Regions from separate parts of the Priestia aryabhattai genome, predicted to be linked through region 2. Evidence: riboswitches for the same ligand, from Rfam matches in the RefSeq annotation. Region 2 holds a riboswitch; each other region holds the start of a gene.
The links. Region 2 has a riboswitch for cyclic di-AMP ahead of M3225_RS01505 (potassium channel family protein). Riboswitches for the same ligand answer to the same signal wherever they lie in the genome.
Positions count from the first base shown of each region.

Region 1 (10,431 bases), on a different contig from region 2:
AGTATGTGTAAAAACAATTCGAGTAATCGGTTTTCCAATTTGATCTGCAGCTTTCAAAATACCTGACGCGCTGTAAGGAAGAGCTGCATCAATTAATGTAAGGCTATCTTTCTCTTCGATTAAATAACAATTCACTGGAAAAAAGCGAGACAAAAACGTCAGTTGATACAACATTTTCTCACGAACTATTCTCATTTCCTCATCCCCTATTATTAAAATAAAAACTAATGATATTAGTTTTTATTTTAACTAACACCATTAGTTTTATCAATCATAGATTGAAAAAAAACAAAAAAAAGATAGGTGCATTAGCACCCATCTATCAAAACTAAACGTCTTTTCTTTCTCCTGTAGCAGCCACTACGATCACACTGCCTTTCTTTAACTCTTCTTCATATTTTTTTGTTTCGTCTTTTGATAAGCCTAGTGAAGCCATTTTTGTTCGAAGCTCATCTTCTCTTGTTAAAAATAAACTCGCTGCTGAATGTAAAGGACCTTCTTCAGACAGTCGAATAATATTTGTGTCCGTTACTTCTGTTAAATCTTTAGAATTTTCCTTGTCATAAGTAAACACGTATACTTCATTCTTCTCAAAACCTTTGTCTGCAAATTGATTAACTGCTTCGTTAATATTCGCTCCGTTTTCTACTACTTCAACATGTTTCCTTATTTATAACCTCCTGTTTCTATCGCACATCTTTTTTTATACTTAGCAAAAGAATAAACTTATTACTACTATATATACCCGTTTTCAGAAAGGAAAACCCGCATTTAGCGCTTTGCAGAGAGTTTGAAACTTATTCCACAGTATCCTTTACTTAGTTAGATGTATACCTCTTTCGTTTAAAGTATCTAAAACGATCATTCAGCTGATTTTCAGTTAACTTTCATAAGAAATTCATCTACATTGCTTATCATAATAAAGGAAAAAGACGCTAATTAGATACTTTATACGCATAATGAATGTCTGTGTCAGAGTAAGCCGGATATGAATTGAATAATTCATGCCCGGTTTTTTACATGAAAGAACTTCTAACAATATCCTGTTCTTGCGCTTGACAACATACTATAATTCTCCATATTAACTAAAAATTCAGGTTATATAGGAGGTTTCACAAATGAACAGCCATCCACAACCACAGTTAAAAAAAGAGTTAAAGATCCGGCACATCACCATGATTTCTCTTGGAGGAATTATTGGGGCTGGATTGTTTATCGGAAGCGGATCACTCATTAACACCGCTGGACCGGGCTCTATTTTTTCGTACGCATTTGCTGGTTTGCTCGTTATTTTAGTCATGCGAATGCTTGGCGAAATGTCTACTGCAAATCCTTCCAGCGGTTCTTTTTCCACTTATGCAAAAGAGGCATTAGGCCCTTGGGCCGGCTACACGATTGGCTGGCTCTACTGGTTTTTCTGGGTTATCGTCATTGCTGTTGAAGCCATTGCAGGTGCAAATATTATTCAATACTGGTTCCCGTCTTTACCGTCTTGGGGAGTAAGCCTTGCTCTTACTTTTTTATTAACGATGACTAACCTGTACTCTGTTAAATCTTTCGGAGAATTTGAATATTGGTTTTCTCTCATTAAAGTCGTCAGCATCGTTCTTTTTTTACTTTTAGGTATAGCTATTATTTGTGGATTCATTCCAGGAATCGATTCTCCCGGCACTTCCAACCTTTTGCACAAAGGCGGTTTTTTACCAAATGGAATTAGCTCTGTATTTTTAGGCATTGCCCTTGTCATGTTCTCCTTTATGGGAACAGAAATTGTCGCAACCGCGGCAGGTGAATCTTCTCAGCCTGAAAAAGCCATTACCATCGCGACCAATACCGTTATTTATCGCATTTTGTTTTTCTATTTAGGATCTATTTTTATTTTAGTAACGGTTCTTCCATGGAATTCATCAAGCTTAATGAAAAGCCCATTTGTATCTATTCTTGAATTAGTGAATATACCTGCCGCAGCTCAAATTATGAACTTTATTATTTTAACAGCCGTCCTTTCCTGTCTGAATTCTGGTCTCTACACAAGTTCTCGCATGCTGTTTTCCATGTCTCAAAATGGTGATGCGCCAACAAGATTTTCAAAATTAAATAAAAAAAGCGTACCGGTTAGCGCGATATTAGCATGTACAGTTATCTCGTACATTAGCGTCATCTTTAACTACATTTCACCAGATAAAATCTTTTTGTTCTTAGTGAATGCATCAGGCGGCGTAGCGCTTCTTGTATATCTTGTTATTGCATTTTCACAGATTAAAATGAGAAAAAAATATGAAAAAGAAAATCCTGAAGCATTAAAAATTAGAATGTGGTTATTTCCTTACTTAACTTACGCTACAATTCTTGCTATCACTAGTATTTTTATTGCCATGGCATTTATTGATTCATTACGTTCCCAGTTCTTCTTAACTCTTTTAATTGCTGTACTCGTCGTAGGTTCTTTTTTCTTTCAACGTACAAAAGTGACAAGCAGCTTAGCAGCAAAAGAAAATACATCAAAATAAAAGAAGCTGTTCCTTTTGGAACAGCTTTTTTTCGTTAACCGGATAAATCCCCTACAATTTTTGTTCCGTGTAATTCAGTTGCTTTTGTTTCTTTCATAACCCGATCCGCGTTGCCTTCATGAATTCCTCCGCCTGGCAGAATAACAATACGGTCATTAGCATATATGATAAGTTCTCGAATCATATGCAAGTTTTGTAAAGCAGATCCTTTCCCACCTTTGGTCAAAATACGGTCTGCTCCCAATTCGCTAAGTGCATCAATTGCTTTGTATTTATCATGAATCTCATCAAATGCCATATGAAACGTAACGCTTAAAGGACGAGCTTCTGTTATTAACTCTTTAGTACGCCCATAATCGATTTCACTTTCTTCTGTTAAAATACCAAATACTACTCCATTTACTCCAAGGTCCTTACATGCTTTAACGTCTTTTTTCATAATTTGAAATTCTGCTTCGGAATATACAAAGTTACCGCTTCTTGGGCGAATAATCACATTGATATCTGTATAAAGATGTTCGCTTGCATATTGAATGGTGCCATAACTTGGCGTAGTGCCTCCTTGACTGAGATTGTCACATAATTCGATGCGTTCTGCTCCTAGCTTTTCGGCTTTTTTTGCTTGCTCATACCCTTCTACACACGCTTCTTTTATGTACTTCATACTCTCAACTCCCTTATTGGCTGTACAAATAAAGCCCATCTTTAAAAAGATGGACTTCCTTCTGCTATTTAATCGCTTTATGAACTTTTAATTTCTTTCCTTTAATTGTTTTGTTTTTCATTGCTTGTAACACTTTTGGGCCTTTTCCATTCAAAATCTCCACATAAGAGACATTTTCTTGAATCGTAATAATCCCAATATCGTCTGCGGTTACCCCGTCTAACTTCGCAATTGTTCCTACAAAATCGACCGCGCGAATTTTCTTTTTCTTTCCTCCGTTAAAATACAGCTTCATAATGTCTTTATTTAATGACTCGCTTTTATCTTTTTTGACTTCTGGACGCTCATTGATTTTTTCAGTAAAAGCTGCTGCTGCCTGCTGTACTTCTTCTTCAGAAGGAGGAATGGATGTTGGAATCGAAAAACCGATATATTCTTCAATTTCCGATAGCATTCTCTCTTCATAAGGCGTTACAAATGTGATAGCTTTCCCTTTTTTACCGGCACGTCCCGTTCTTCCTGTACGGTGAACGTAACTTTCTTTTTCTAACGGAAGGTCATAGTTAATAACGTGTGTGATATTATCAATATCAATTCCTCTCGCAGCTACATCTGTCGCCACTAAATAGCGGAATTTTCCTTTTTTGAAATCATTCATAACCTCAAAACGGTCTTCTTGCACCATTGCACCATGAATTTTATCACAAGGATATCCAAGATTATCCAAATCATCTAACAGGGTGTTCACCTGCTCTTGCGTGCGGCAAAAAATGATGCAGCTGTCCGGGTTTTCTACTGTGATTACGTCTTTCAGCAGTTTAAATTTACGTTCATTTTCTACTGATATAATAGAATGGTCAATCGTGCTTGTTGTCAAACCATTCGCTTTGATTTCAACATCAACCGGCTCTTTCATATATTTGCGAGACAGCTCTTCAATATCTTCAGGAAGTGTAGCCGAGAAAAGCATAGTTACACGCTCACTAGGAAGATGTTGAATAATTGCTTCTACTTGATCAATAAAACCCATATTTAGCATTTCATCTGCTTCATCAATAACTAAATAACGAATTTTCTCTAATGCAAGCGTTTCTTTTTCAATATGATCAAGTACTCGTCCAGGCGTACCCACGACAATATGTGTTTTTTGTTTTAATTCTACTTTTTGCTTGGCAAATGGTGATTTTCCGTAGACAGCTGCTGCTTTAATTCGCTTAAAACGGCCGATATTTGTAATATCTTCTTTTACTTGCGCAGCCAGCTCTCGTGTAGGTGTTAACACTAGGGCTTGGGGTTTATTTTCTTCCCAGTTAACTAATTCACACAGTGGAATGCCAAAGGAAGCTGTTTTTCCACTTCCTGTTTGAGACTTCACGACAACATCTCTCTCTTCTAGCGCAATAGGAAGCACCTTGCTTTGTACTTCTGTAGGATGATTGTATTGCAAACTAGAAAGTGCCTTAACTACCTTATCACTAAGACCGTATTGACTAAAACTTCTTTGATTCATTTTGTACCCTCATTTATTTTAAATTAGTGATTATCTTTATCATGACCCGATGCACTATGTTTCATTATACTTTAATTCTTCTATACGCGCTCAAAATTCAAAATCATAAAAGCCGCTTTTCTTCTAATGCAAAAGCGGCTTTTGTATATACACTCATTTTTGAAGTCAAACTTATTTTCATCTCATACATCTACAATATAAAAAAGTCAGTAAAATAACTAGGAAATAATAAGGTAATAACGGGTACTATTAATGGCTTGTTTTGAATATGTAATGTAATCCGTGTAATCTATCCACTCGTATCTATCTAATTTCCTTTCTAACTTTTCATTAATTTCGTCTTCAATTTCGTGCATTAAAGTAACCGTTTCAAAAATAGTCATTCCAAAACGATTGGCTGCTTGGTGATGAGGAGACTGTTCTTTAAGAAGTGTTAAAAACTGTTCTTTCGTCTCAGCCTTTTGTGCTAAATGATCTTCGACTCCTTCAATAAATTGATATAGCATTCGTTTGTTAATCGAAAGAGAAGCAATAATATTTCTTGCGAAAACCTCCATCATCTTTTCATTCATCGTCGCTCCACCCTTCATCGTTACAACAAATCATCGTTTCATTTATTATAAACGCAATGATTACGATTTACAATATGGAATTCTTCCTATATCCTCTATCTTCAACTAACGAAAGAGAAAAAAGGAAAAAATTAATTAACAATTTTTTAAAATAGGGCTATGGGAAATTATCTTTTTTTATTATAATCTATCTGTACGATGTTGCTATGCAACTTCATGCCTAATTAACATAATACCAATAATTTTTAAATCTTGATTTTTATGGTTATATCTAAGCTAAATTAAATATAAACTGAAGGAGGGTAAACAACCCTTGGTATTTGCAATTATTTATGAATTTTTATCTTCTCTACTAATCAAACCGGAATCAGAAACTAAAAAACGCGTTAGTTAGACTAGCAATTCATATAGGAAAGATAAAGCCCATCAACTTATTAAGTAAATGGGCTTTTTGTTCACTTTACTTTTTAAATTTATAAGGCAATGTGGTTACAATGACATTTTTCCGGTAAAGAAGGTGTGCTCTTAGTAATAAGCTTGATTGGTTATGCAACGCGTTATGCCAGCTTTTTCTTGTGATAAATTGCGGAATTAAAACAGTGACAGCCATATGGCTATCATCAGCTCGCTCTTCTACACGATCAATAAAGCGTAAAAGAGGTCCAACTAAGCTTCGATATTGTGAGTAGAATGTAACTAAGCGTATATCAGGATATCGTTCGTTCCATATCTCTTCCATTCTCTTTTCACTTTCACGGTCAAATGCCACATGGACCGCAATAACTGTGTCTCCAATAATTTTCGCATAGTTAATTGAATTCTCGACAGCCCTTGTTAAGCCTGCAACCGGTATAATGACTACATTTCCTTCTAGTGCTAATGCTTCTTTGTCTCCTGGCTTGATGCGAAGTTGCTTTCCTACCTCTACGTAATGGTTCTTAATACGGTGAAACAGATAGACGATAAGAGGTAAGAAGATTAAAACAGCCCACACTTGTGAGAATTTTGTTGTAAAGAAAATAATCAGTACAGTGAAGCTAATAAAAGCCCCTATAAAATTAGTCACTAATTTCCCTTGCCAGCCAGCTGGTTTTTCTCTTAGCCATTTTACAATCATGCCTGTTTGAGATAGCGTAAATGGAATGAATACTCCAACGGCATATAAAGGAATTAACCGTTCTGTATTACCTTGAAATGCTATGATGAGCGCAATAGAGGCAATTCCAAGGGTCACAATCCCATTTGAATAGCCTAAACGATCACCACGTATCGTAAACATACGAGGAATATACTTATCTACAGCTAAATTAACAGCCAGTAAAGGAAAGGCTGAAAAGCCTGTATTAGCAGCTAATACTAAAATTAAAGCCGTTGTACCCTGAACAAAATAATAGAAACCATTTCGTCCAAACACTTGGGAAGCAAGCTGTGAAACAACCGTCTCCTCTGCTTTAGGTACAATTCCAAACCAATAAGCCAAGAACATTACACCTGAAAACAGAATAGCTAAAATAACGCCCATTGCAACAAGCGTACGAACCGCATTTCTTGCAGCTGGCTGTCTAAAGTTTGTTACAGCATTTGAAATAGCTTCTACGCCTGTAAGAGCTGAACACCCTGATGAAAAAGCTCGTAATAGTAAAAATAAGCTGATTCCTGGCACTGCAGTCCCGATGGCAGGATGAATGTCAGGAGAGATCTGACCAGTCGCTACTTTCCACATTCCTATCCCTATTAATAAAAGTAATGCAAGAACAAACAAATAAACAGGATACGCTAATGCTGACGCAGATTCCGTTACTCCTCTTAGATTCAAAACCATAATAAAAATAACCAATAAGCAAGCGATTATGACCCTATAGTCATGAAGAACAGGAAAAGCAGACGTTAACGCATCAGTTCCAGATGAAATACTTACAGATACGGTTAAAATATAGTCTACTAATAGAGATCCTCCAGCAATAAGCCCTGCATTCTCTCCAAGGTTATGTTTAGATACAACATAAGCGCCACCACCTTCTGGAAAGGCATAAATAATTTGTCGGTAAGAAAGGATAAGTGCTGTTAAAAGAATAAGTACACCAATACCAATTGGGATAGAGTACCAAAATGCTATCATCCCAATTGTGGCAAGCACAATAAGGACTTGTTCTGGGCCGTACGCCACGGATGAAAGTGCATCGGATGAAAGAATAGCTAAGGCCTTGATCTTATTTAACTTTTGTTCACCTAGCTCCTTTGATTTAAGTGGCCTCCCAATTAATAAACGTTTTATGGATGAATAACTCATCTAAACTCCTCCTGGAACCTTTGCCATTTACCTATATTGGTTTACTCTCATCATTCCCTATCTCAGAAAAAAAACACAAAAAAGAACACTAAGGTTCTGCTTAGTGTTCTTTCCAGGACAAATAAAAGCAAACCTTCTCTCCAAACGCTGATGAGGTTAGCTGTCGGATTCGGGCCTTTAGAGTAGCCCTACCTTCTTTTAGAAGGATTCACCCCAAGTGCAAGTGCACAAAAATGGGTCCCCCACTCCTTAGTGGATTAAGCGATAAAAGGTATGAAAATAGCAAGATCATATATGTATGTTAGGTACTATACGCCTGAGTTTTACATTTGTAAAGAGGGTATCAATTAAAATGAATATTTCCTATACTTTCTTTATAATATCTTTTTGTTACAGATTACGTAATTAAATTCCATGTCTCGATTTTCCCTCAATAGAAATAAATTTTTGCAATACAATTTTCACAAAGATTCCAATCAAAATATAAAATGGTACAGAATAAATGTGTTCCCATTTCAGTAATTTATATATTCCTAACCATTTAAAAATGCTTCCCCCACAAAGGAAGCAAAAAAAGCAAAGACTGTGATTGCTAATATATACTTATTCCACTTTAGAAGTCCAATGAACTTATTTTATTTCTTTGTAATCGATGTAGGGGTCGTTTTTATCTCTTATTGGCTTACAAAATTGGTAATGAAAATAAGTCAAGAGAGAAATGTAAGACCATTATGAGGGGTAGACAAAAGATTATTGGCTTAGAAGGGTGCTGGTATAAGATTAATGAAAAGATATATAGTATAAAAAACAATTAAAGGGCACAAACTACGAATGGTCGGCAACTTGCTTTGCTGACGGATCGTTTCTCCTTTCAAGTTTAAAGTTGTAAAAACACCCTCCTGTACGAGTGTTTTTGATTTTTATGGGGTATAGTTTCAAAGAGAAAATGCAATAATGAATATAAAAGGAGCTTGACTATATCCTTTTACTAACGACTCATTACCTTTGTGTATAGTATGTATTTCATAAAAAGCGCCCCCTTTTTGGGGTATTTTTTATTTACATCCCTCTAATAGGCATTGTTTATATATCAACAGTAAGCATATAGAAATACGAACTCCTTGTCTTGTAATGCGTATTTTATGCCTTAAAATATGATTATAAAGGTTTTAATAGCCCTTTTATTTCATATATTTAATGAGAAATATAGAATTTATGCTATAACGGTAACGGGAATGATACGTGAATGTTTTAATGTATTCAACGTAGCAAAGAGCCACTTGTTTTATACAAGTGGCTTCTTATATTAGCTATGTTTTAAATAAAACCTACTAATCATTTAACCCTTTTCCGTTGAGAATGTTCTCCATATATTTCTCAATCCTTGCTTCTCGAGTCTTAGATTGTTTAGCTGTAGAAAAATAAAGAATATATGCTCTTTGCCGTCCTGGAGTCAATGCTTCAAAAGATGTTTTCAGAGAAGGAATTTCATCAAATTTATGTTGAAGTTCTTCAGGGATCATCAATTCTTCCGGTTTTTTAACTTTCACTTTCAAACCGGCTTTTTCAACTTCAATGGCCTCATAAATATAAGCTTTCAAGATGGCTTCCTTTTCAACTATTTCCTGCACATTGGTAAACCGAATCTGACGCGCTCCTTGTACATTCTCTGTTTGTTGGATTAGAACGCCATGAGAATCCTGTAACAAAGCACCCTTAGGAAACAGAAGTGCACAATATTCTTTAAACCCATGTATTAAAACGATATTTTTTTCTCAAACGTGTAGCAAGGATTCATCCACTTAAATTCTTCAATCAACTCACAGTCAAGAACAATGTTTCTCAGCGTCTCATATTCTTCTTTCCACTTTTTAGCTTTACTTAAAAATTCATCAACTTTAGGATTTGTTCTACTATTTGCCATTAAGGAACACTCCTGTTCAATTTTTCAATCAGTCACCCTAACACCCGTACAGTCCATCATCAAATTATTTGACTGTGATAATATTCTCCAAATTTATGAAATGCCCTTCTTCAATCAACGTGAAATTAATTAATTCTATTTGATCGTCTGTTTAAAGAGGTTGAGGGACATCTACTTGCCTGTTTATAACTTTCTTTAACCCTATGTACTGTTCTGGCATGCTTGCGAAATCTCTCCTTGAATGGATTCACCACATGGATATATGTAATCTTAGAAATAGAAACCACTTGCGATATGCAAGTGGTTTTTATGTGTGAAATTTAAGGTAATTACATTTGTTATTGCTCAGCATTATAAAATTTCAGCTACAACAAATTAAACTTTATTCTACTGAAAACAAACCTTTTTCAAATAATGTTATTATCATATCAAAGGTTTAGAGATCTTTTGAAATTTTCGTGGTATTTTTACACTAGAACCTGAATCTTTATATCCTATCTAAGATAGGTGGTATTTCTTTGGGATCAACCATAACCTCTATAACTGAAGGGATATTTTTATATTCCAACGTTTGTCTAATAGCATCCTCTATTTCGCTTTTATTTCTACACCTATAAGCAATAGCTCCCAATGATTCTGCAAATTTCTTAATATTAGTTTTTTCTTTATACTTGGCTCCAACCGAGCGATTTAACCATTGTTTCATCCCTTTATCAACCATATCTAAACCGCCATTGTTAAATACAACAAATACTACTGCAACGCCTTCATTTACAGCTGATGCGATTTCGGTACCATGCATGAGTGTACATCCATCGCCAGTGAGGCATACAATAGGTTTCTGTGGTGAAGCTATTTTAGCACCTATTGCATAACCAATAGCATGTCCCATAGTACCAAACACATCATCAAAAAAGAAAGTGCCAGGCTCATAGATATCATAGTGCTTAATAGCAAAAAA
Region 1 is NZ_JAMBOQ010000003.1:20,290-30,720, reverse strand. Features, by position in the region: gene M3225_RS13355 (MBL fold metallo-hydrolase) at 1-195, opposite strand, end outside; gene M3225_RS13350 (general stress protein) at 329-670, opposite strand; gene M3225_RS13345 (amino acid permease) at 1,119-2,510, shown strand; gene M3225_RS13340 (copper homeostasis protein CutC) at 2,545-3,174, opposite strand; gene M3225_RS13335 (DEAD/DEAH box helicase) at 3,239-4,684, opposite strand; gene M3225_RS13330 (hypothetical protein) at 4,903-5,256, opposite strand; gene M3225_RS13325 (APC family permease) at 5,717-7,546, opposite strand; cyclic di-AMP (ydaO/yuaA leader) riboswitch at 7,678-7,820, opposite strand; partial or broken gene M3225_RS13320 (YdeI/OmpD-associated family protein) at 8,878-9,470, opposite strand; gene M3225_RS13315 (thiamine pyrophosphate-binding protein) at 9,958-10,431, opposite strand, start outside.
Region 1: another riboswitch for cyclic di-AMP. It lies ahead of M3225_RS13325 (APC family permease); the one in region 2 lies ahead of M3225_RS01505 (potassium channel family protein).

Region 2 (10,431 bases):
TTCACCGTTTGCTCCTTTTTTAAACGGTTCAAACAAGTGTTGAAGCACGCTTTGATCAATCGGCGGACCGTCGTTGCTGATTATACATTGAACGTTCGTTTGATGTTTAGCAAGCGAAAGTGAAACCTTCGCATCCGTATATCGTAGCTGATTATCGAGTACATTTTCAAGGACCTTTGTCCACAGCTCTTTGTCTCCTCTAATCGTTACGTTTACGTCGTCAAATTCCCACTTTATTTCAGGGCGTCTCCATCGCAAGCGATCCACTACTTCATGAAGTAGTGCAGCAAAATCAAAATCATCTTGTGCAAGCTGATGAGTGGACATATAGTCAAGCTTGGTTAAGTAAAGCAAATCGCGGATTTTCTTCTCAAGGTTTTTGGATTCATCTTCAATGACTTTTACCGTTTGAGATAAATCGCCTTTTGGATAAATGCCGTCTTGAATCGACTGAGCGTAGCTTTGAATAACCATAACCGGTGTTTTTAAATCGTGTGAAATATTTTGAAGCAGCGTTTGCTGTGCTTCATCTTTAGATACGAGCCTTTTGCGCATTTGCTCTATGGACGCGCCTAATTTGCCAATTTCATCGGAACGGTTCACCGTAACGGGTTCATGCCAATTTTGTTCAGCAATTTTTTTGACATCTTTTTCAAGCGATACAAGCGGCTTGCTTAAATATCTTGATAGCCAAATAGATGGAAGCCAGCTGAATAAAAATACAATCGAAATCACGAGAAGCAGCTGTTTAAAAAGAGTAGAAGTGAGCGCGTTGCGATACGTATCCCACGAAAAAGAAAGCAAAAAAGCAGGCTGTCCGTTCACGCTTACTTTTCGAATCACATAAAAAAGCGTTCGGTTGCCGAGATCTTTTTCATAGCGAGCGACGATTTTTCGCTGACTGATCGCATCTTCCTGTGCTTTTTTCAAAAAGTCTTGAGGCAAAACGCGTGATGAAAAATAAGAGATGTCCGCATGCTCAGGCAGTAAAATATGATCAACCGTCCGATTACCAAGCGTCGGTTCGCTATCTTCATTGCTAAAATAGTATTCTCCTGAGCGGCTTGGCAGGCCGTATTCTTTTAAAATATGCTGCTCATTTTCAATGGTTGTATAAATTTCGTCCGTGAAGAACTGTCTGAGCGTCGTTGGGAATAAAATAGCGAGCAAAATCGAAATAAGCAGTAAAATACCGGAGATTACGAGCCAAATTTGAAATGCAAGCGACTTGTTTTTCATGCTTTCATCATCCGATATCCGTATCCGTAAATCGTTTCAATTCGTGCTTGCGGCATTTTTTTACGCACGCGCCTTACTAAATCATCCACCACTCGGTCTGTGCCAAAATAATCTTCTCCCCAAATTAGATTCAGCAGCTGCTCCCGTGAAAAAGCCTGTCCAAGGTCCTTCGAAATGGTGACAAGAAAATCAAATTCTTTAGACGTTAAATCAATTGGCTTTCCATTTTCACTGACTGTGCGCGTATATAAATCGATTTCATAGGGAGTCAGCGTAATGGTATCGGTTTGTTTTTTGGTTGAACCATATACGAGGTTTAGCAGTTTATTTGCTCGAATGACTAGTTCACGAGGCAAAAAAGGCTTTGATAAATAGTCGTCGCTTCCCATTTCAAGTCCAAGAACTCGGTCAATATCAGCATCGCGTGCTGAGATGAAAATAACAGGAACATGTGGCGTTTGCTGCTTGATTTCACGAATGAGCTGATACCCGTCAATGTCAGGCAGCATAATATCTAAAATCCACAGGTGTGGAGGAGTTGCAATCATTTCTTTGGCATCCGTACCGTTAAAAAATGAGCGCACGTCCCAGCCTTCTTTTTGAAGGTAAAGGGTTAAAACTTCATTTAAATTTTGTTCATCCTCTACTAGATATAGTGTAAAGCTCAAATTTGACACCTTCCTCTGAATATATGAAAATTAAGGTAAATCAAGCATATTGCTCCATGAATGCCTATGCTCATTTCTTTAATGGTCTACGTACCCGCTATTATACTACGTGTTTGCTGTTATAAAGAAATTTTTCACAATTTCACACATTGTTTTGATACTTATCCCAAACTTTTATTTTATAGTATAGATAACATAAAATTTGCTACGTTTAAAGGAGTGTTTTTCATGGATCCACGTGATTATGAAAGAGAGCAAGAACGAAAAGAAGAATATGAAAACCGCCAGCAGCGCTATGATCAGTATCAGCCTTCATCGTCATCACAGCCACCAAAAAGACGCTTATTTCCAGTGATCGCATCTTCCATCGCAGGAGCAGTGCTAGGGGGAGGAATTGTGTTATACGGCGCTCCGCAGCTAGGGTTAATGGATTCAGCTGATACGCAAACAGCGAATCAAACGAATCAAACAACGCAGACTCAAACCGCAACAACGACGAGCACAACACCTCGAACAGTAAGCACCACCGTGAATCAGTCAGATCTTGTTTCAGTTGTAAATAAAGTATCAGCGGCTGTTGTAGGCGTGAATAACATCCAGCAGCAAACAAATCCATTTTCTGGAGATACCCAAACGCAAGAAGCAGGAACGGGTTCAGGTGTTATTTTTAAAAAAGAAAATGGAAAAGCATACGTTGTGACAAATAACCACGTTATTGATGGCGCAAGCGAAGTAGAAGTGTCACTTTCAAACGGTCAAAAAGAACAAGCTAAAATTGTAGGAGCTGATGCGCTAACGGATTTAGCCGTGCTTGAAATGTCCGATAAAAATGTGGAACAAGTGGCGAAGTTCGGGAAATCATCAGATTTAGTAGCGGGTGAAACGGTTCTTGCAATCGGAAACCCTCTTGGTGAACAATTCTCGCGTACGGTCACACAAGGTATCGTCAGCGCAGCGAAACGCTCCGTTCCTATTTCAGACAATTGGAACGTAGACGTGATTCAAACGGATGCGGCTATTAATCCGGGAAACAGCGGTGGTGCCTTAATCAATTCTTCCGGTGAAGTAATAGGTATTAACAGTATGAAAATTTCAGAAGACAATGTAGAAGGCATCGGCTTTGCTCTTCCAAGTGATGAAGTGCAGCCAACGATTGAACAGCTGATGAAAAACGGTAAAATAACCCGTCCATATATGGGCGTAGGTCTTCAAGATGTAGGTCAGCTTTCAGCCGAAACAAAACAAAATCAACTAGGCCTAACAAGCGATACGTCTGAAGGAGTTGTCGTAACGACAGTTGAACCGTTTTCTTCTGCTTCTGATGCAGGTTTACAATCAAAAGACGTGATTGTTGCCATCGATGGAAATAAAGTTAAAACATCCAGTGATTTACGTCAATACTTATACACAAAACGCAAAGTAGGAGACACGGTGAAATTAGACGTGTACCGAAACGGAAAGAAACAAACCATTTCTCTGAAGCTTTCAGAGCAGCAGGATAACAATGGATGAGTTCAACACCGTTAAAGCTGCAGCTAGCAGTATTAACAGCGTTCGGACTTTTGACAGGATGCGGAGGGAAGCATTCAAACACGATGTTTCCTTCTGTAGAAATTAGTCAGCTATCTTCTACCAAAGAAGTGGCAGCGTATGAAGGAGGAAAGGTGACAGGAGCTGAATTCAACCGTTTTTTAGCCGTTGAAGGGTTCTTAAATCCCGATGCTCCGCTAAATGATACAAGCTACCGCAAAGAGTTGTTGCGGCGGCTTGTGATGCAAAAAATCTTAATTGCACATCTAGAGACAAGCGATAGGGTACAAAAACAAGTCGAGGATATGTGGAAGCAAATCAAACGCTCATATGACGAGGATACACGAAAGCAAGGTTATGAAGTATTACACATTCGTTCTAGTGATGTAACCAACCAGTTAACGAATCAGTTTAAATTAGAGGAATACTTCCGTAAACAAATTACGTCTGATAAACTAAGCGCTTACTATAAACGTATTGAAAACAATGTAACGCGCGTATCTTTTACGCAGCTAACTCTTCCAACTTTACATGATGCCGATGCTGTTGCGGCTGAACTGCAGAAGGGAACATCGCTCCAAGACGGTCAAAAAAAATTTGCTGATCTCCACACAATCAGCAAAATAGAGAATGCTGATAATCTAAAGCTTTCAAGTCTATCCTCCTCATTTATAGACATTTTGAAAAAACAGCACATCGGAGAGAGTAGCGAACCCATTAAAATGGGTAAAGCCTATTATATTCTTATTTTGAAACAAAAAGATAAAAAAACGGAATCAGAGGTCAAAGAAGAAATGATGAATGAACTTGTTTTGAATGGAATCAACCGGTATATCCAGGATGAACTGCCAAGGCTTCACGTGACTTTTCACCTTAGGTAGTTCCCTTTTATATAGATTGATTGTTTCCAAAAAACAAGCAGTAAAAGAGCTGTCTATATAATAGAGAGCTCTTTTACATTTTTAAGTAGACAGAAATGTCAGCACCTGATAAAATAAAGTTGTAAAACTTTCATTATTCGGAAAATTTATACCCTCCAGCTTTGGAGGGTTATTTTTTGTGTGTTTTCACGCTGTACAATTTAATGGATGAACAAAAGCTTCTATCGTTTATGATAGGTGCTTTTTATGTTTTAAATGATTCAGTAGTTCAAGAGACATCTCCACGTGAGAAAGGGCGATGTGTGAAATCGTTTTGGCATAAGGTGTAATTTCGTTAATAAATTGTTCTAGTACGTGCAGGTGAGGAAGCTGAAGCTTTGTAATAAAGCAGGCTTGCCCAGCGATGCGCTCACAGAATAAAGCATAGGGGTACTGAGAAATAAATCGTTTAAAACGCTCGTGCTCTCCGTTTTTCATGGTTACTTCAATAAAACACGACACGGGCAAATGCAGCTTTTCATAATCAATATCGATTGTATACCCTTTTATAACGCCAAAGCTCTCTAGCTGCCTTACTCGCTCTGCTACCGAAGGAGGAGACAAGTTAATTTGTTTTCCTAGCTCTCTTAAGGAAAGACGGCTGTTTTGCTGCAGCGCCTGCAAAATCGATAAATCAATTTCATCAATTTTCAATTGAAAACCTTCTTTCTTATTAACGTTTCATTTGATTAGTAATAACAGATAAAATGTTTTATATGTTATCTGAAATTTCCATTTTTCTTACTATAATAATTAAAAAGGAGTGAGTAAAAAATGGCAAGAGTTTTGTTAACAAACGAAGAGGGAACAAATTTTGAAAAAGCACTGAATTTAATTCCACATGTAAAAAGATTGTATGATAGGCTTTACGACACGCTTTGGAAGAGCGATATAGTAGAAAAAGAGACAAAGGAAAAAATTAGGCTTTATCTAGCAGGTGTTAACGGCTGTGAGACGTGTATGAGCATGTCATATATAGGTGATGAGACGCTTAATCAAAAAGTATTAAGAGAAGAAAAGCTTGAAGAAAAAGATCGACTCCTGTTTCGATTTATTGATGTATATCGGGTGCGTCCGAGAGATTTGACGGATGCTGAGATGAATCAATTAAAGAAATATTACAGTGATACGCAGCTATTAGAGCTTTTGGCTGTTATTAATTTGTTTGATCAATTTCACAAACTGATTGTCAGTTTAGATTTATATGATTTTTGCAGTTTGCAGCGCAAGTGATGTCTTCCTTAAAAATACCTTGACAGACAAAATCCACAGGAGTAAGATAGCTTTCGTGAAGTGAAACGTATCATAAATCAAATTGATTATTCTAGAAAATAGATCATAGACATTTGAATAAAAAATCGCTTAATCCATTACGGAGCGGAGGACCCATTATTTACGCACATATTGTGCTCTGGGGTGAATCCTTAAAAAGGTAGGGTTACTCTTAAAACCCGAACCCGACAGCTAACTTCGCAAGCGTTTTGAGGGGGAAGAGTGTGAAAAAGCACAGGAGCCTTCCTGTGTTTTTTTGCGCTTTTTTTAAGAAAAAGATGTAATTTTTTAGAAAAAGTATAAGCTAAGAGAACACAGAGCAGTTGAAGAAAGGAATAAATACATTATGAAAAAACAGTTTGCTGTATTGGGATTAGGTCGTTTTGGAGGCAGTTTGGTTGAAGAGTTTGCTAATTTGGATGTGGATGTGCTCGCTATTGACCGCAATCAGGAGGTAGTAAATAAATATAGCAACTCAGCTACATATGTTGTGCAAGCGAACGCAATTGATGAAGCTAGCTTAAAAGGGCTAGGTATTCGCAATGTTGATCATGCTCTTATTTCGTTTGGGGATGATATCGAAGCAAGCGTGCTCGCAACGATGCTTTTAAAAGATATGGGCGTTAAGCAAGTATGGGTAAAAGCGGTGAATATGTATCATCAAAAAGTGCTGGAGAAAATAGGAGCGGACAAAGTCATTCATCCCGAGCGCGATATTGCTAAGCGCATTGCTCATCATGTGGTGTCAGAAAAAATCATTGACTACATTGAACTGTCAAAGGACTACAGTATTGTTGAAATTGTCGCTTCTAAGAAACTTCATAATAAAACGCTGTTTGATTTAAATATTCGCGCAAAGTACGGCTGCAATATTATCGGTTTTCAGCGAAAAGACGGGGAAATGGTGATTTCGCCTACCGCGCATGAAAGAATCGAACAAGGAGATATGCTTATTGTCATCGGACATAATCGCGATTTGAACCGTTTTGAAGAAGAAGGAGTTTAAATCATGAAAAAACAAATTATTAAACTCACCCCTCCTCAGCTGCTTGTTTCTATTTTTGGCGGAGGAATTATTATTGGTGCTTTTCTATTGATGATGCCTTTTTCTACTACTGAGCCGATCCGGTGGGTAGATGCTCTTTTTACGTCTACTTCCGCGATGACAGTAACCGGCTTAGCCGTCGTCGATACGGGCACGCGTTTTACCGTCATCGGTCAAACGATTATTATGCTGTTAATTCAAATAGGTGGTCTTGGCATTATGTCATTTGCCGTGTTGATTTTTATGATGCTAGGTAAAAAAATTGGATTTAAAGAGCGTATGCTTGTTCAGCAGGCATTAAATCAGACGAGCGTCGGTGGAGTTGTGCTGCTAGTTAAAAGGTTGTTTATCTTTTCATTTTTAATTGAGTTTGTTGCACTTATCTTTTTAGCGATACGCTGGGTTCCGGAGTTCGGATGGTCTAAGGGGCTGTTCTTTAGCTTGTTTCATTCGATTTCGGCTTTTAATAACGCAGGGTTCGGACTGTTGTCTGATAACTTAGTTCAGTATGTAGGAGATCCCATTATTAACATAACGATTTCTTTTTTGTTCATTATTGGTGGGTTAGGGTTTACCGTCCTTGCTGATATGTGGGTGAAAAAATCGTATAAAAAACTAACGCTGCATTCAAAAATTATGATTATCAGCACGTTCGCCATTAACGTGATTGCCATGCTTTTTATTTTCTTCTTAGAGTACGGCAATTCGCATACGCTCGGAAATTTATCATTAGGAGACAAAGTATGGGCTTCTTATTTTCAAGCGGTAACGACAAGAACCGCTGGGTTTAATACAATTGATTTAGCTCACCTGCATGATGCAACGGTCTTTTTAATGGTTTTATTAATGTTTATTGGTGCAGGAAGTGCGTCAACAGGAGGCGGTATCAAACTCACGACGTTTGTGGTTATTGTCTTTTCTATATGGGCATTTTTACGAAGCAGGGAAGATATTGTGCTGCTAAAGAGACGCCTTCTTCCTCTTCACGTGTTTAAGGCACTAGCCATTACGATGATTTCAATTATGTTTGTGTTTGGGGCCATTTTCCTGTTAAATATTTCGGAAAACCTGCCGTTTGTAAAAATTATGTTTGAAGTGGTTTCTGCGTTTGGAACAGTAGGTTTATCGATGGGAGCTACTCCTGAACTATCATACTTTGGACGCGTGATCATCATCTTTATTATGTGTTTAGGAAAAGTCGGGCCATTAACGCTTGCTTTTTCATTATCAAAACAGAAGCGAGAAGCTGTACGATATCCAAACGAAGATATTATGCTAGGGTAGAAAAAATCGCCTCCAAGGAGGCGATTTTTTTATGTTATTCATGGAGTCAGGACATGAAAGATGTCACGCATAAAATGGTCGCAATGAGTAAAAAGAAGGTGAAAACAAGAATACTGGGCAATTTGGAATGTCGGCGCATCAAAGGACCCCCTTTTTTTATAGTAAAAAATCTCTTATTATATATAACGAAAGAAACAAAAATATGATTCACTTTTTTTAGCGAATTTTGAAGATTTTTCTCGTAAAAAAATCCGCACAGCTGTCCTAAACATTTTGCCAAGCTGTTGCATACACTAAAAGCAGATAAAAGGAAGTGAGGGATGATACGTGGAAAAACAAAATTTTGCGTTAATCGTTGTGTTATTTGTTTTACTTGTTATTGTAGGCGCGTCTGGCTTTCGCTTTTAAACGTTAACTTTATTTGCGCATAGCCCCCGTCAAGAAGGGCATACTAGGCGGAAGTAAAAACCAAAAATTTCTTCAATATTGCCGAACAATGAGTTCCTCTACTCATTCATCTAATCGGTATGTAGCCATGCGAAAGAGCATGGTTTTTTTTTGAAATAAGAGGATGAATGATGTTCATCCCCTCTAGAAATTAGTAGTAGCAAGAACACCCTACGATTACTAATAGAATAAATAAAACAACGATAAATGAAAAACCCAAACCGCCTTTTTCGCCCATATGTGTAACCTCCTTTAATCAAAGTCTCTATATCCTATGTACTAATTGGGTTAAGTGATTGAGAAATTTGCCTATTTTTTAACGGTAACGATCTTTTGAGAAGAATGAAGAACACTTACTTTTTTTCATTTGCGTAGAAATCCTTTATGATAAAGAAGAAAAGGAGGGTAAATAGGTGGGAATACATGCACAATACGTTATGAATCAGCTAGAAGAGGGAAAGTGGAAAGAGATCAAACGCGAAATTCAACAAGAAATGAAGAAAAAACCTGAAGCATCTGATTTGTACTGTTACTTAGCGGTTTGTTTAGCAAAGCAAATCGAAGAATCAATTATATTTGAAAAAATGGTATTGAATTTAGAAATGGACCGAGCTCTTCACCAGGCATTAACATTAAATCCGTCTTCAAGCTTGGCGCACTTCGTTCGAGGAGTAAAATACCGGGAAACTCCGCTTATGTTTGGAGGGAATTACGAAAAATCGCTGTCTTATTTGCAGCGGGCGCAAGATCTTGGTTTTGAAGGGATTATGCTGCCGCTCGAACTCGCCAAAACATATATTCAATTAAAAGAAATCGAAAAAGCGAAAGAACAGATCGCCTATGCCCGGGAAATCAATCATACTCATGCGAATATTAAAAAAGTCGAAAACATGCTGCAAACAGGACGGTGAATCAAAAGTCCTGTTTTATTTTTGACTTTCAAGAAACGTATGCTGATTTTCATAAAGGATTGCTTTTTATATAACAATAAGAATATTTATAGATATTTTAAGAAGTGCATGTAAGTCGAACGACTTCTTAACTGCTAGATTTTTTACATTATTAGAGCGTTCAGTCTACATAGTTCCAAAAATAGTAAGAAACTATCAGCCTATGGATAAATTGTTAGAAAATATAGATAATTGTAAATGAATAGAGATAAAAGTTAAAAAGGCGACTAACTAAAAAAGCAAAGGTATGATTTACTTTGCTTTTTATTTATACATACATGTAAAAAATATCATAATAAACCAATTTGTTCTTGAGGAAATCCATCGTCTCAGGCGATGTGAAATAATGTATTTGAAGGAGGAGACCCAGATGAAGGTTATGAAGATGTTGGTTATTGCATTATTTAGTTTATGTTTAGTTGTCACACCAGCTGCTGCTCAAGTTCCGGGTGTCGACCATTCAATGAAACGGGGTGCTACACAAGGAATTGTAGCGGCATCTCACCCGCTTGCTGCTGAAGCGGGAAGGCAAGTTTTAGCTGAAGGCGGAAACGCTGTAGATGCGGCAGCTGCCATTCAACTATCTCTAAACGTTGTGGAACCGATGATGTCTGGTATCGGCGGCGGTGGCTTTATGATGATTTATGAAAAAAAGAAAGATAAAATTACGATGCTAGACAGCCGTGAAATGGCACCGGCTGATGTCACACCTAAGCTGTTTTTAGATCCAAGAGGAAAAGTCATCCCTTTCAGTAAACGTCACATAACAGGAAAAGCAGTTGGAGTTCCTGGCACGTTAAAAGGAGTAGAGACAGCACTTAAAGATTATGGAACAATGGACTTATCAGATGTTATTAAACCCGCTATTACTCAAGCAGAACAAGGAATTAAAGTAAATTGGTCGATGGCTCAGTACATTGATGAAAATGTGGATAAGCTTGAAAGATACCAAACGGCCGGTAATGTATTTGTGCCGAATGGCAAACCGTTAAAAGAAGGAGATAAGCTTGTTCAGCCGGATCTTGCTAAAACATTAAAGCTCATTCAAAAAGAAGGTTCAGACGCTCTTTATAAAG
Region 2 is NZ_JAMBOQ010000001.1:284,217-294,647, reverse strand. Features, by position in the region: gene M3225_RS01535 (sensor histidine kinase) at 1-1,239, opposite strand, end outside; gene M3225_RS01530 (response regulator transcription factor) at 1,236-1,907, opposite strand; gene M3225_RS01525 (S1C family serine protease) at 2,136-3,419, shown strand; gene M3225_RS01520 (hypothetical protein) at 3,416-4,318, shown strand; gene M3225_RS01515 (Lrp/AsnC family transcriptional regulator) at 4,547-5,011, opposite strand; gene M3225_RS01510 (carboxymuconolactone decarboxylase family protein) at 5,132-5,590, shown strand; cyclic di-AMP (ydaO/yuaA leader) riboswitch at 5,707-5,851, shown strand; gene M3225_RS01505 (potassium channel family protein) at 5,976-6,635, shown strand; gene M3225_RS01500 (TrkH family potassium uptake protein) at 6,639-7,958, shown strand; gene M3225_RS01495 (YjcZ family sporulation protein) at 8,286-8,366, shown strand; gene M3225_RS01490 (YjcZ family sporulation protein) at 8,557-8,643, opposite strand; gene M3225_RS01485 (tetratricopeptide repeat protein) at 8,819-9,316, shown strand; gene ggt (gamma-glutamyltransferase) at 9,726-10,431, shown strand, end outside.

Region 3 (10,431 bases), 180 kb from region 2:
TTTTAAATCAACTGATTTAGTGAAGCTTGGGGAAAGAATTCAAGAAGAAATGAAAAAAGAAATGGTGTTCTTTCATGTGCTACTGCCGGCTTATGAAGGAAAAATGCTCGCTGAATTAAAAACGGTCTCTATTCTTGAGTCGTTAAAATTCAATGAAGAAACTGAGAAGTATCAGTGTAAAGGGTATATTGCAAAAGAGCATCCCCTTTACAAAAAGCTACAAACGCTTGAAGAAAGTTGAGGAACAAAGAAATGATGTTTGATCAGTTGAAAAACGGGGCACGCATTCGGGAACTTGCTGCAAAAGTAGAAAAAAAAATTAAGCCCGTGCATGAGAAAATTGACGAGCGTATTGAAGCAAATCAATTTCGGGTGCTGCAAAGCTTTCAGCAAAATCGAGTGAGTGATTCACATTTTAATCCGACAACGGGGTATGGATATGACGATCTAGGCCGCGATACGTTGGAGAAAGTATATGCGGACGTTTTTGGAACAGAAGCTTGCCTGGTGCGTCCGCAAATTATTTCAGGTACGCATGCAATCGGCATTTCGCTGTTTGGTGTACTGCGTCCTGGAGATGAACTATTATATATAACTGGAAAGCCTTATGACACGCTTGAAGAAATCGTTGGTATACGAGGAAGCGGTGTAGGTTCTTTAAAAGAATATAATATTAGCTATAAATCAGTAGATTTAACAGCGCAAGGTCAAGTGGATTTTGAAGAAGTGAAAGCCTCTATTCATGAGCACACAAAGATGATAGGCATTCAGCGTTCAAAAGGTTACGGGATTCGTCCTTCTTTTACAGTAGCGCAAATAAAAGAAATGATTTCTTTTGTAAAGATTATTAAGCCTGACGTTATAGTATTTGTCGATAACTGCTACGGTGAATTTGTAGAAACAATCGAGCCAACGCATGTAGGAGCAGATTTGATGGCGGGATCGCTCATTAAGAACCCTGGTGGAGGTCTTGCTAAAATCGGTGGTTATATTGCAGGACGAAAAGACCTAGTGGAGGCTTGTTCATACCGAATGACAACCCCTGGAATCGGCGCGGAAGCTGGAGCGACGCTGTATAGCCTGCAAGAAATGTATCAAGGTTTCTTTTTGGCTCCGCACGTAGTCGGTCAAGCATTAAAAGGAGCAGTTTTCTCATCTGCTATGTTCGAAGAGTTAGGGATGCAAAGTGAGCCGAAGTGGAACAGTGAACGAACAGATTTAATTCAATCCGTTCAGTTCGATGACCGCGATAAAATGATTTCTTTTTGTCAGGCTATTCAATTCGCTTCGCCCATTAATTCACACGTAACGGCCTATCCCGCTTATATGCCAGGGTACGAAGATGATGTGATTATGGCAGCTGGAACGTTTATACAAGGAGCAAGCCTTGAGCTTACGGCAGATGGCCCTATCAGGCCTCCTTATGTCGCTTACGTGCAAGGCGGATTAACATATGCTCACGTGAAAGTAGCAATATGCATGGCGGTAGATCAATTGCTAACGAAAGAACTTTTATAAAATATAAGTTAGAAAGACTATTTTCTCCCCGTTAAGAAAGAAAAGATACGCTCATAAAAATAAACTAAGTGCTATTTATTTGTATAGAATAAATGTTCAGAAAAATTTATGTTAGAATTACTAACATTCGGTTGACAGGTGAACTAACATAGCATACAATGTAAATAGTTAATCCAGAGGAGGAACTGAAATGAGTGACAACATTCGAAGAAATACGCCACTTTTCCCAATTGGAATTGTGATGCAGTTAACTGAGTTGTCGGCTCGCCAAATTCGCTACTATGAAGAACATGAATTAGTTGCACCAGTAAGAACAGAGGGAAATCGACGACTATTCTCATTTAACGATGTTGATAAGCTGCTTGAAATCCGCGATCTGATTGAACAAGGTGTAAACTTAGCAGGTGTAAAACAGCTGTTTCATCTTCAAAAGGAGCAAAAAGGGCATAAGCAAGAAGAAAAAGTTGTGGCAGAAACATCAAAGCCAGAATTAACGGACGATGAATTGCGAAAAATGCTTCGTGCAGAACTTATGCAAGCAGGCCGTTTTAATCGAGCAACTTTAAATCAAGGAGATATGTCCAGGTTCTTTCATTAATAAAGTTATCAATATTTATACCGTTCGTATGTGAGTGGTATAGATTATAAATATTATATAGAGATTTAGGGGAGGATCACACGATGGCAAAGTACACAAAAGAAGATATTTTCCGCAAAGTTCAAGAAGAGAATGTAAAATATATTCGTCTTCAGTTCACTGACATTTTAGGAACAATCAAAAACGTTGAAATTCCAGTAAGCCAATTAGAAAAAGCGTTAGACAACAAAATGATGTTTGACGGTTCTTCTATTGAAGGGTTTGTACGTATTGAAGAATCAGATATGTACCTATTCCCGGACATTGACACATTTGTTATTTTCCCTTGGACATCTGAAAAAGGTAAAGTAGCACGTTTTATTTGTGACATCTACAATGCAGATAGAACTCCGTTTGATGGAGATCCACGTAATAACTTAAAACGTGTGTTAAAAGAGATGGAAGAGTTAGGGTTTACTGATTTCAATCTTGGACCTGAGCCAGAGTTCTTCTTATTCAAATTAGACGAAAAAGGCGAACCTACATTAGAACTAAATGATAAAGGTGGCTACTTCGACTTAGCGCCAACTGACCTTGGTGAAAACTGCCGTCGTGACATCGTATTAGAGCTTGAAGAAATGGGCTTTGAAATTGAAGCATCTCACCATGAGGTAGCTCCTGGACAACACGAGATCGACTTCAAATATGCTTCTGCATTAAGAGCTTGTGATGATATCCAAACGTTCAAACTTGTTGTAAAAACAATTGCACGTAAACATGGTTTACACGCTACATTTATGCCAAAACCACTATTTGGTGTGAATGGTTCAGGCATGCACTGTAACGTTTCATTATTTAAAAATGGTCAAAACGCATTTTATGATGAAAACGGTAATTTAGAGCTAAGTGATACGGCTCGCCAATTTATCGCAGGTATCATCAAGCACGCACATAGCTTTACAGCAGTAACAAACCCTACTGTCAACTCTTATAAGCGTCTAGTACCTGGATATGAGGCTCCTTGTTATGTTGCATGGTCTGCACGCAACCGTAGCCCATTAATCCGTATCCCAGCTTCTCGTGGCGTAGGAACTCGTGTTGAGGTACGTAGCGTAGACCCAGCTGCTAACCCATACTTAGCAATGGCTGTTCTGTTAAAAGCTGGTTTAGATGGAATCAAGAACAATCTTGAAGCTCCAAAACCTATCGATCGTAATATCTATGTAATGACAAAAGAAGAGCGTGTTGAAGAAGGTATCGTAGATTTACCTGCAACACTAGCTCAAGCTTTAGATAGCTTCCAATCAAACGAAGTTATGGTTGCTGCTTTAGGTGAACACTTAGCAGAGCATTTCGTTGAAGCGAAAGAAATCGAATGGGATATGTTCCGTACACAAGTTCATCCTTGGGAACGTGACCAATATATGAGCCAATATTAATTTTTAAAAGTCTGAGAGATCGTTTATACATTCTCTCAGACTTTTTTATTTTTCAAAATGAATGACATTCTGCATAAGTAAATTGAATATATAGCTTGTTTATAATAAAGCTGCCTGTCGTACAATTTACGGTGGGCTTTTTTATTGTTTCGTTACATACAAGAAAGAATTGGTTTACATAAATCAAAACGGATGAGCTTTTTGTCTCATTGAATCTATAAGTAAAAGTAGTGTATAACAGATAGTGAGATTGTTTATGTGTTCACTCTGCACTGTATTTCAGTATAACTTCAGAGAATTTTCAGCTAATCATAGTATCGTTAGAAAATACTGTTGGAGAGGGATGGAATAAAAATGAAAGAAGGAAATTTCTTTAAAGGTTTAGTGATAGGAATATTGATAAGCATTCCAATTTGGATTATTCTCATTGTCATAGGTGTACTGCTTTTTAAATAGACCCTACCGTTATCATAATAGAATAGACAAAACTTCCCTCTTAGTGTATACTTTAAATGAAAATGATAATTATTATCATTTAATCAACGAATCAACACTCTGCATATAGCTGTCACTCCTTGAGAGCTATCCCTATTCAATATTCTGTCTATAAAGCAGAATACCCGCTGCCTTTGAACAGCGGGCCTTTTTTTAGTAATTTTCTACTTAGTAGGCTAGTATACGTAGCACTTTTTGCCCTCACGCATATGTTAACAATAAGGAGGAACAAGTAATATGAAAAAAATCTATCTTGATGCAGGACATGGTGGGGCAGATACAGGAGCAGTTGGAGCGAACGGACTATATGAAAAAAACTTAGTTTTAAAAATTCAACAATATTTAATAAGCTATTTAAATAGCACTTACAGTGACTTTACGATTAAAACCACCCGTACCACAGATACTTTTTTATCTTTATCTCAGCGCGCTTCTCAAGCTAATTCGTGGGGAGCAGATGCATTTATGTCTATTCACGTAAATGCTGGTGGAGGAACAGGTTACGAAGATTATGTTTATCGAAGCGCTAGCAATGCTAGTAAAACGTTTCAATCAATTGTACACGGCCAAGTACAGCCAACGCTGCTGTCGTATAATCATCCGAATCGCGGACGAAAATCAGCCAATTATGCGGTGCTTCGCTTAACAAATATGCCTGCAGTACTCACTGAAATTGCATTTATTGATAACAGGACAGATGCAGCACTTCTTCAAAATGCAGCATTTTTAAAAAGCATGGGTGAATCGTATGCAAAAGGAATTGCCGTATATTTAAATTTACCTCGTCGTGCAGTTCCAACACCAACACCAATTCCAAACCCTTCACCTTCTGAACCGAGTACAAAAACGTATACGATCAAGCAAGGAGATACGCTGTACAGTATTGCACAGAAGTACGGAATAACAGTACAAGCGCTTCAAGAAGCGAATACAGGGCTTTCTGATCCTTTAACACTACAAGTTGGAAAAACGATTGTTATTCCTTCCGGAACTTCACCAACTCCATCACCAACACCACCTTCTGAACAATATCCACTTCCAAATGGAATTTTAAAACAAGGTGATTCTGGAGAAGCTGTGAAACAGCTTCAGAGAGCATTAAACGCGGTTAATTTTAAAGTAGGGTCAGTAGACGGAATATATGGAGTTCAAACGAAAGATGCAGTAAGACGTTTTCAGCTTGTGTATCTCCCTTATGATGTAGATGGCATTTATGGTCTTCAAACGAAAAACAAGCTAGCAACCGTTCTAAAAGCAAAAAGTTAAAGTGAGAAGGTCTTCTGTAAGCAGTCAGAAGGCCTTTTATTTTCCTGTTAAAAGCGCCTTAAGCACTATTTTATTGTTTACGTAAAATAATGCTTTACAAACCAATTGTACGGGAGTATATTATCTAAGAATAAAGGATAGTTATGAAAGAAACATGTTATCAATCATACCCTTTAACCAAAAATTATATTGGCCTGTGATCGCTTAATTCGTCAGAAGTGGGGGACCCAAATTTGTGCATTGTCACTTGGGGTGAATCCTTTTTAAAAGGTAGGGCTACTCTCATAGCCCGAATCCGACAGCTAACCCCATAAGCGTTTTGGAGAGGAGGTTTAAGCTGTGTAAAAACGCTGAGAACCCTTAGTGTTTTTTTTGTGCGCTTTTTTAACATAAAAAGGTATTTTTTAGGGACAATACCATTTATTATTGAACTTGTAACGGAGCTTAGCAACAAATAGCAATGTAGCTAAGCGATTATCGGAGGGAAATTACGTGAACTATTCAGTTCTCAAAAGATTATTGATTGGAAAGCCGCTTAAAACAAAAGAGTTAGGCGATCAAAAGCTTAGTAAGCTTAAAGCGCTGGCTATTTTATCATCAGATGCCTTATCTTCAGTAGCGTATGGAACAGAACAGATTTTAATTGTACTTGCAACAGTCGGAGTCCTTGCCTATTGGTATTCGATTCCAATTGCGCTTGGGGTATTGGTGCTGCTGACGGCTTTAATTCTTTCATATCGTCAAATTATTTATGCATATCCTCAAGGCGGAGGAGCTTATATTGTTTCTAAAACCAATTTAGGAGAAAATCCTGGGCTTATCGCTGGGGGATCACTGTTAGTAGATTATATTTTAACAGTTGCTGTGAGCGTCTCAGCAGGAACGGATGCTTTAACTTCGGCTTTTCCAGCGCTGCATCATTATAACGTAGTAATTGCGTGTTTGCTGGTGATTTTTATTACCGTCTTAAATTTACGAGGTGTAACAGAATCCGCTTCTGTATTAGCTTATCCGGTTTATTTATTTGTTATTGCTCTTATTTTGTTAATAGCGGTGGGCTTCTTTAAAATAGCGACAGGTCAAGTTTCACCTGAGCTTCATACATCCCTTGGTACAGTGGTGCCAGGTATTAGTTTATTTTTATTATTAAAAGCTTTTTCGTCAGGCTGTTCGGCATTGACAGGTGTAGAAGCTATTTCAAATGCGGTGCCTAACTTTAAAGAGCCAGGTGCAAAAAATGCTGTTCATACATTAATGCTGATGGGCGGTATTCTAGCCGTTTTATTTTCTGGAATCACGTTTTTAGCTTATTGGCTTGGAATTTCTCCAAAAGCAGATGAAACTGTTGTATCACAAATTGCATCGAGTGTGTTTGGAAGAAATGGATTTTATTATTTTATTCAAGGCACAACAGCTCTAATCCTAGTGCTAGCGGCAAATACGGGCTTTTCAGCTTTCCCTTTGCTGGCTGTAAACTTATCGTCTGATAAATACATGCCAAGAATGTTTCAAATTCGTGGCGATCGACTAGGCTATTCAAATGGAATTGTGACGCTTGGAATTGCTTCTATTGTCTTAATTGTAGCTTTTAAAGGAGCGACGGAACAATTAATTCCTCTTTATGCAGTTGGGGTGTTCATTCCATTTACGCTTTCTCAAACAGGCATGATTGTCAAATGGCTTAGAGAAAAGCCGGCCGGCTGGCAAGGAAAGCTAACCATCAACTTAATTGGTGCGCTCATTACATTAACTGTATTAATTATTTTGTTTACAACGAAGTTTTCACAAGTATGGTCCGTGCTAGTTTTCTTGCCGATTATTGTCTATATTTTTCATCGAATTCATACGCATTATGAATCGGTAGGAGAGCAGCTTCGTATTAAACAAGGAGAAAAGATTGGAAAGCTTGAAGGAAGTGTGGTCATTGTTCCTGTAGCAGGAATGACAAAGGTAGTAGAAAATTCATTAAATTATGCAAGAACGATTGGCGATACCGTTATTGCGGTGCATGTGGCTTTTGACCGAGAAAGCGAAAAGAGAATGGAAGAGAAGTGGGAGAAGTGGCAGCCTGATATTCGTATTGTTACGTTTCATTCTCAATACCGCAGCCTAGTGCGGCCGTTGTTTCGATTCATCGATATGGCTGAAGAAAAAGCCCGGGAAAATAATATGGCCATTACGGTCGTTATTCCACAATTCATTACAAAAAAAAGTTGGCAAAATATCCTTCACAATCAGTCCAGTCTGCTGTTAAAAGCACATTTGCTTTACCGTAAAAATGTAATTGTTACAACTGTACCGTACCGTTTTAGAAAATAATGAAACATGACTAAAAACCTCCAACTTGTATGTTGGAGGTTTTTAATTTTTAAATTCACATACACTAACCGTAATAGAATCTCATCAAAGGCGCAAACGGAGGGATTGCATGAGTGAATTGATTAAATTGTTGCGAAAAGGAAATAAATCGGCCATTATGGCCGCTGTAGTTAATACCATTATCTCCATTATTAAAGGAATTGCTTTCACTTTAACAGGGAATGTAGCAATGTTTGCTGAAACGATGCACAGCTTAGGAGATGCAGCTAATCAGTTTTTTGTCTTTATAGGTTCGGCATTAAGTAAAAAAGCCCCGTCCAAACGATTTCCAAACGGTTTCGGCCGATTGGTTAATCTCGTTCTATTAGGAGCGGTTCTTGTAGTAGGAATTATGGCGTTTGAAACGATTAAAGAAGGCTATCAGCATATCCTTCATCCGACCAAGTCTTCAGGCTTTATTTTAAATATTGCAGTACTTGGCATCTCGGTATTGCTTGAGATGTTTGTCCTATTTAAGGCAATGAAAGAAATTTTGCACGATGTCGGGATGAATACCGCCGAGGTCAATGTTTTTACACAAAGCTTTGTTCATTTAAAGAAAGCAAAGCCAGCAACCAAGCTTGTTTTTATGGAAGATCTTGTGGCTACTGGAGGAGGCGTGCTGGCATTAATTGCGGTTTTTATTTCACGGTTTACACCTTTTCATCAGGCTGAAGGAATTGCTTCTATTTTAATTGGTCTTATGATGTTTTTTGTAGTAGGACGAGTATTTTTAGATAACGCTGCTGGAGCGCTTGGCGAAGCAGATAAAGAAATGGAAATCAAAATTGGCGCAATTGTGATGCAAGATGTACAAGTGCGTGATATTCAAACATTAATGGTGATGAAAGAAGGAGAAGCGCTTCACGTTGAATTAAAAGTAGAAATTGATCCTTCTTTAACAGTGGCAGAAGCTGATGATATTAAAGATCGGCTGGAAAATCGTATTTTACAGGAAAAAGGAGTAACGGATGTCATTATTGAATTTGATGAAGATGATGGAATTCCTGACTGGGTGCCAAGTGACTTACAGCTTCAAAAAGAATAAAAAGAAGGAAGAAAACAGTTGTTTTCTTCCTTCTTTTTTAATTATGTATTTTCTGATGAGAACAGCTTTTATGTTTTAAATCGATCTTTTAATAAATTCCATAGTGAACTCACTCCGAGACTAATGCTGATCAGAATTCCTGATAGAGCTACTATTAAAGCGATATATTCAAAGATAGAAAAGTGCTTTATACTATCCCAATTGATGTTTCCCTTTAGGTTGCTAATAACTAAATTCATTCCGTAAATACCAGAAAGAACGGTATAAATCGTTAAAATTAATAATAAGTAATTGTGACGCTTGGCCGCAATTTTCTCTTGATTTTGATACAAAGTACCAAGGGTTTCTTTGACTTCTTGATAAAGAGAATTGATGTGAAAGATTTTCTTAAACAGCACAGAAAACTCTTGACCTTCTGTGCGAGAGCTGATTTCTAAAAATAAATATTTACCTGAAAACACGGTAATAGAGCGGATTAGTCGTTCAATGCCCTCTGAATCTTTATGAAACGTAAGCTGAGAATACTCATAAGATAGTTTTAACAGCACGATTTTATAGAAAAAATGTAAAAATAAATTATAGTAATGTTGGCCAAATAGATGATTCATTAAAAGCTGATCTGTTTTAGAGTCTGTCGATTTAGAAATACACGAAAACACATGGTCTGTTATGACGTAATAGGTTTCAGGAGCCCATCTTGAATACACGTGTTTGGTATTATACGTTTTAATATACTCATGATTGTGTGCAGAGATAAACGGTTTCCCGTGAGGTGTATAGCTATTTAGCTGTCCCGTACGAAATAAAGTTGCGGAGTTAATCTCTTGCTCTTGATTTACCGTTACATAACTTAATACAAACATCCGTTCATCGATAAAATAAGGAAGGCTCCCGATGTGCTTTTCACGTTTGGCTTCTTTTTTGATGTGTTCGTTCAAAAATGGTGCGAGCTGTGAAAAAATATAATCTTGTACTTTGCTATAGTGATGATGTTCATAGGTAATGGTGGATCCATACTCTTCAGCAAGCTTCGGTTCTAATACACGAAAATGATTCATGAATTCTAAAATATCATCATAGGTGTAATGATTATGGCTCATCTCAGTGCGAATGGTCATGACGCCAATTTCAAAAGGACATAAAAAAACATCTACAGATAGCACGTTGCTAGACACGGTGGTGGAGGAAGTGTGTAACGTAACGGTATGGTCTATTTTTTTTGAAAATCGAAACAACCCTTCTTTTTCGCACGAATCAGGAAATAGAATACATTCAATGTAAGGAAGAAAATATTGATCCAAGCTATCATGAGATACGTAATATTGTTCTCCGTAGTATTCTTTTTCTAAATGTTTATTTTGAATGGAAAAAAACTCGAACAAATTTGCTTCCAGTGCATGAACAAGCTGCTCTTTATTTTTTCGATCAAAAGAAAAAGGGAAAAGAAACATGTTCATTGCTTTAGTAGGCATAATGGTTTGAAATGGTTCTGTTTTCCTTGGTGTATTGGTCATAAACTACATCCTTCTGATGGTCGGTTGTATTTCCTTTTAGAAGTCGAGGAAGTGCAGATAGAGAGTAAAAGTTACAATGAGTTTTAGAAAAACTGTTCTACCTGCTTGCAATGATTCAACGTATCATTTATAATATGCCAATTTTTTTAGAAAACAAACGTAAAAAAACCAACTAACATCATGATTAGTTGGTTTTACATACAGTGTGTTATTAGT
Region 3 is NZ_JAMBOQ010000001.1:465,089-475,519, reverse strand. Features, by position in the region: gene hflX (GTPase HflX) at 1-241, shown strand, start outside; gene M3225_RS02475 (methionine gamma-lyase family protein) at 256-1,518, shown strand; gene M3225_RS02470 (MerR family transcriptional regulator) at 1,709-2,116, shown strand; gene glnA (type I glutamate--ammonia ligase) at 2,200-3,534, shown strand; gene M3225_RS02460 (N-acetylmuramoyl-L-alanine amidase) at 4,267-5,295, shown strand; cyclic di-AMP (ydaO/yuaA leader) riboswitch at 5,487-5,627, shown strand; gene M3225_RS02455 (APC family permease) at 5,788-7,614, shown strand; gene M3225_RS02450 (cation diffusion facilitator family transporter) at 7,724-8,701, shown strand; gene M3225_RS02445 (hypothetical protein) at 8,770-10,215, opposite strand; gene lexA (transcriptional repressor LexA) at 10,427-10,431, opposite strand, start outside.
Region 3: another riboswitch for cyclic di-AMP. It lies ahead of M3225_RS02455 (APC family permease); the one in region 2 lies ahead of M3225_RS01505 (potassium channel family protein).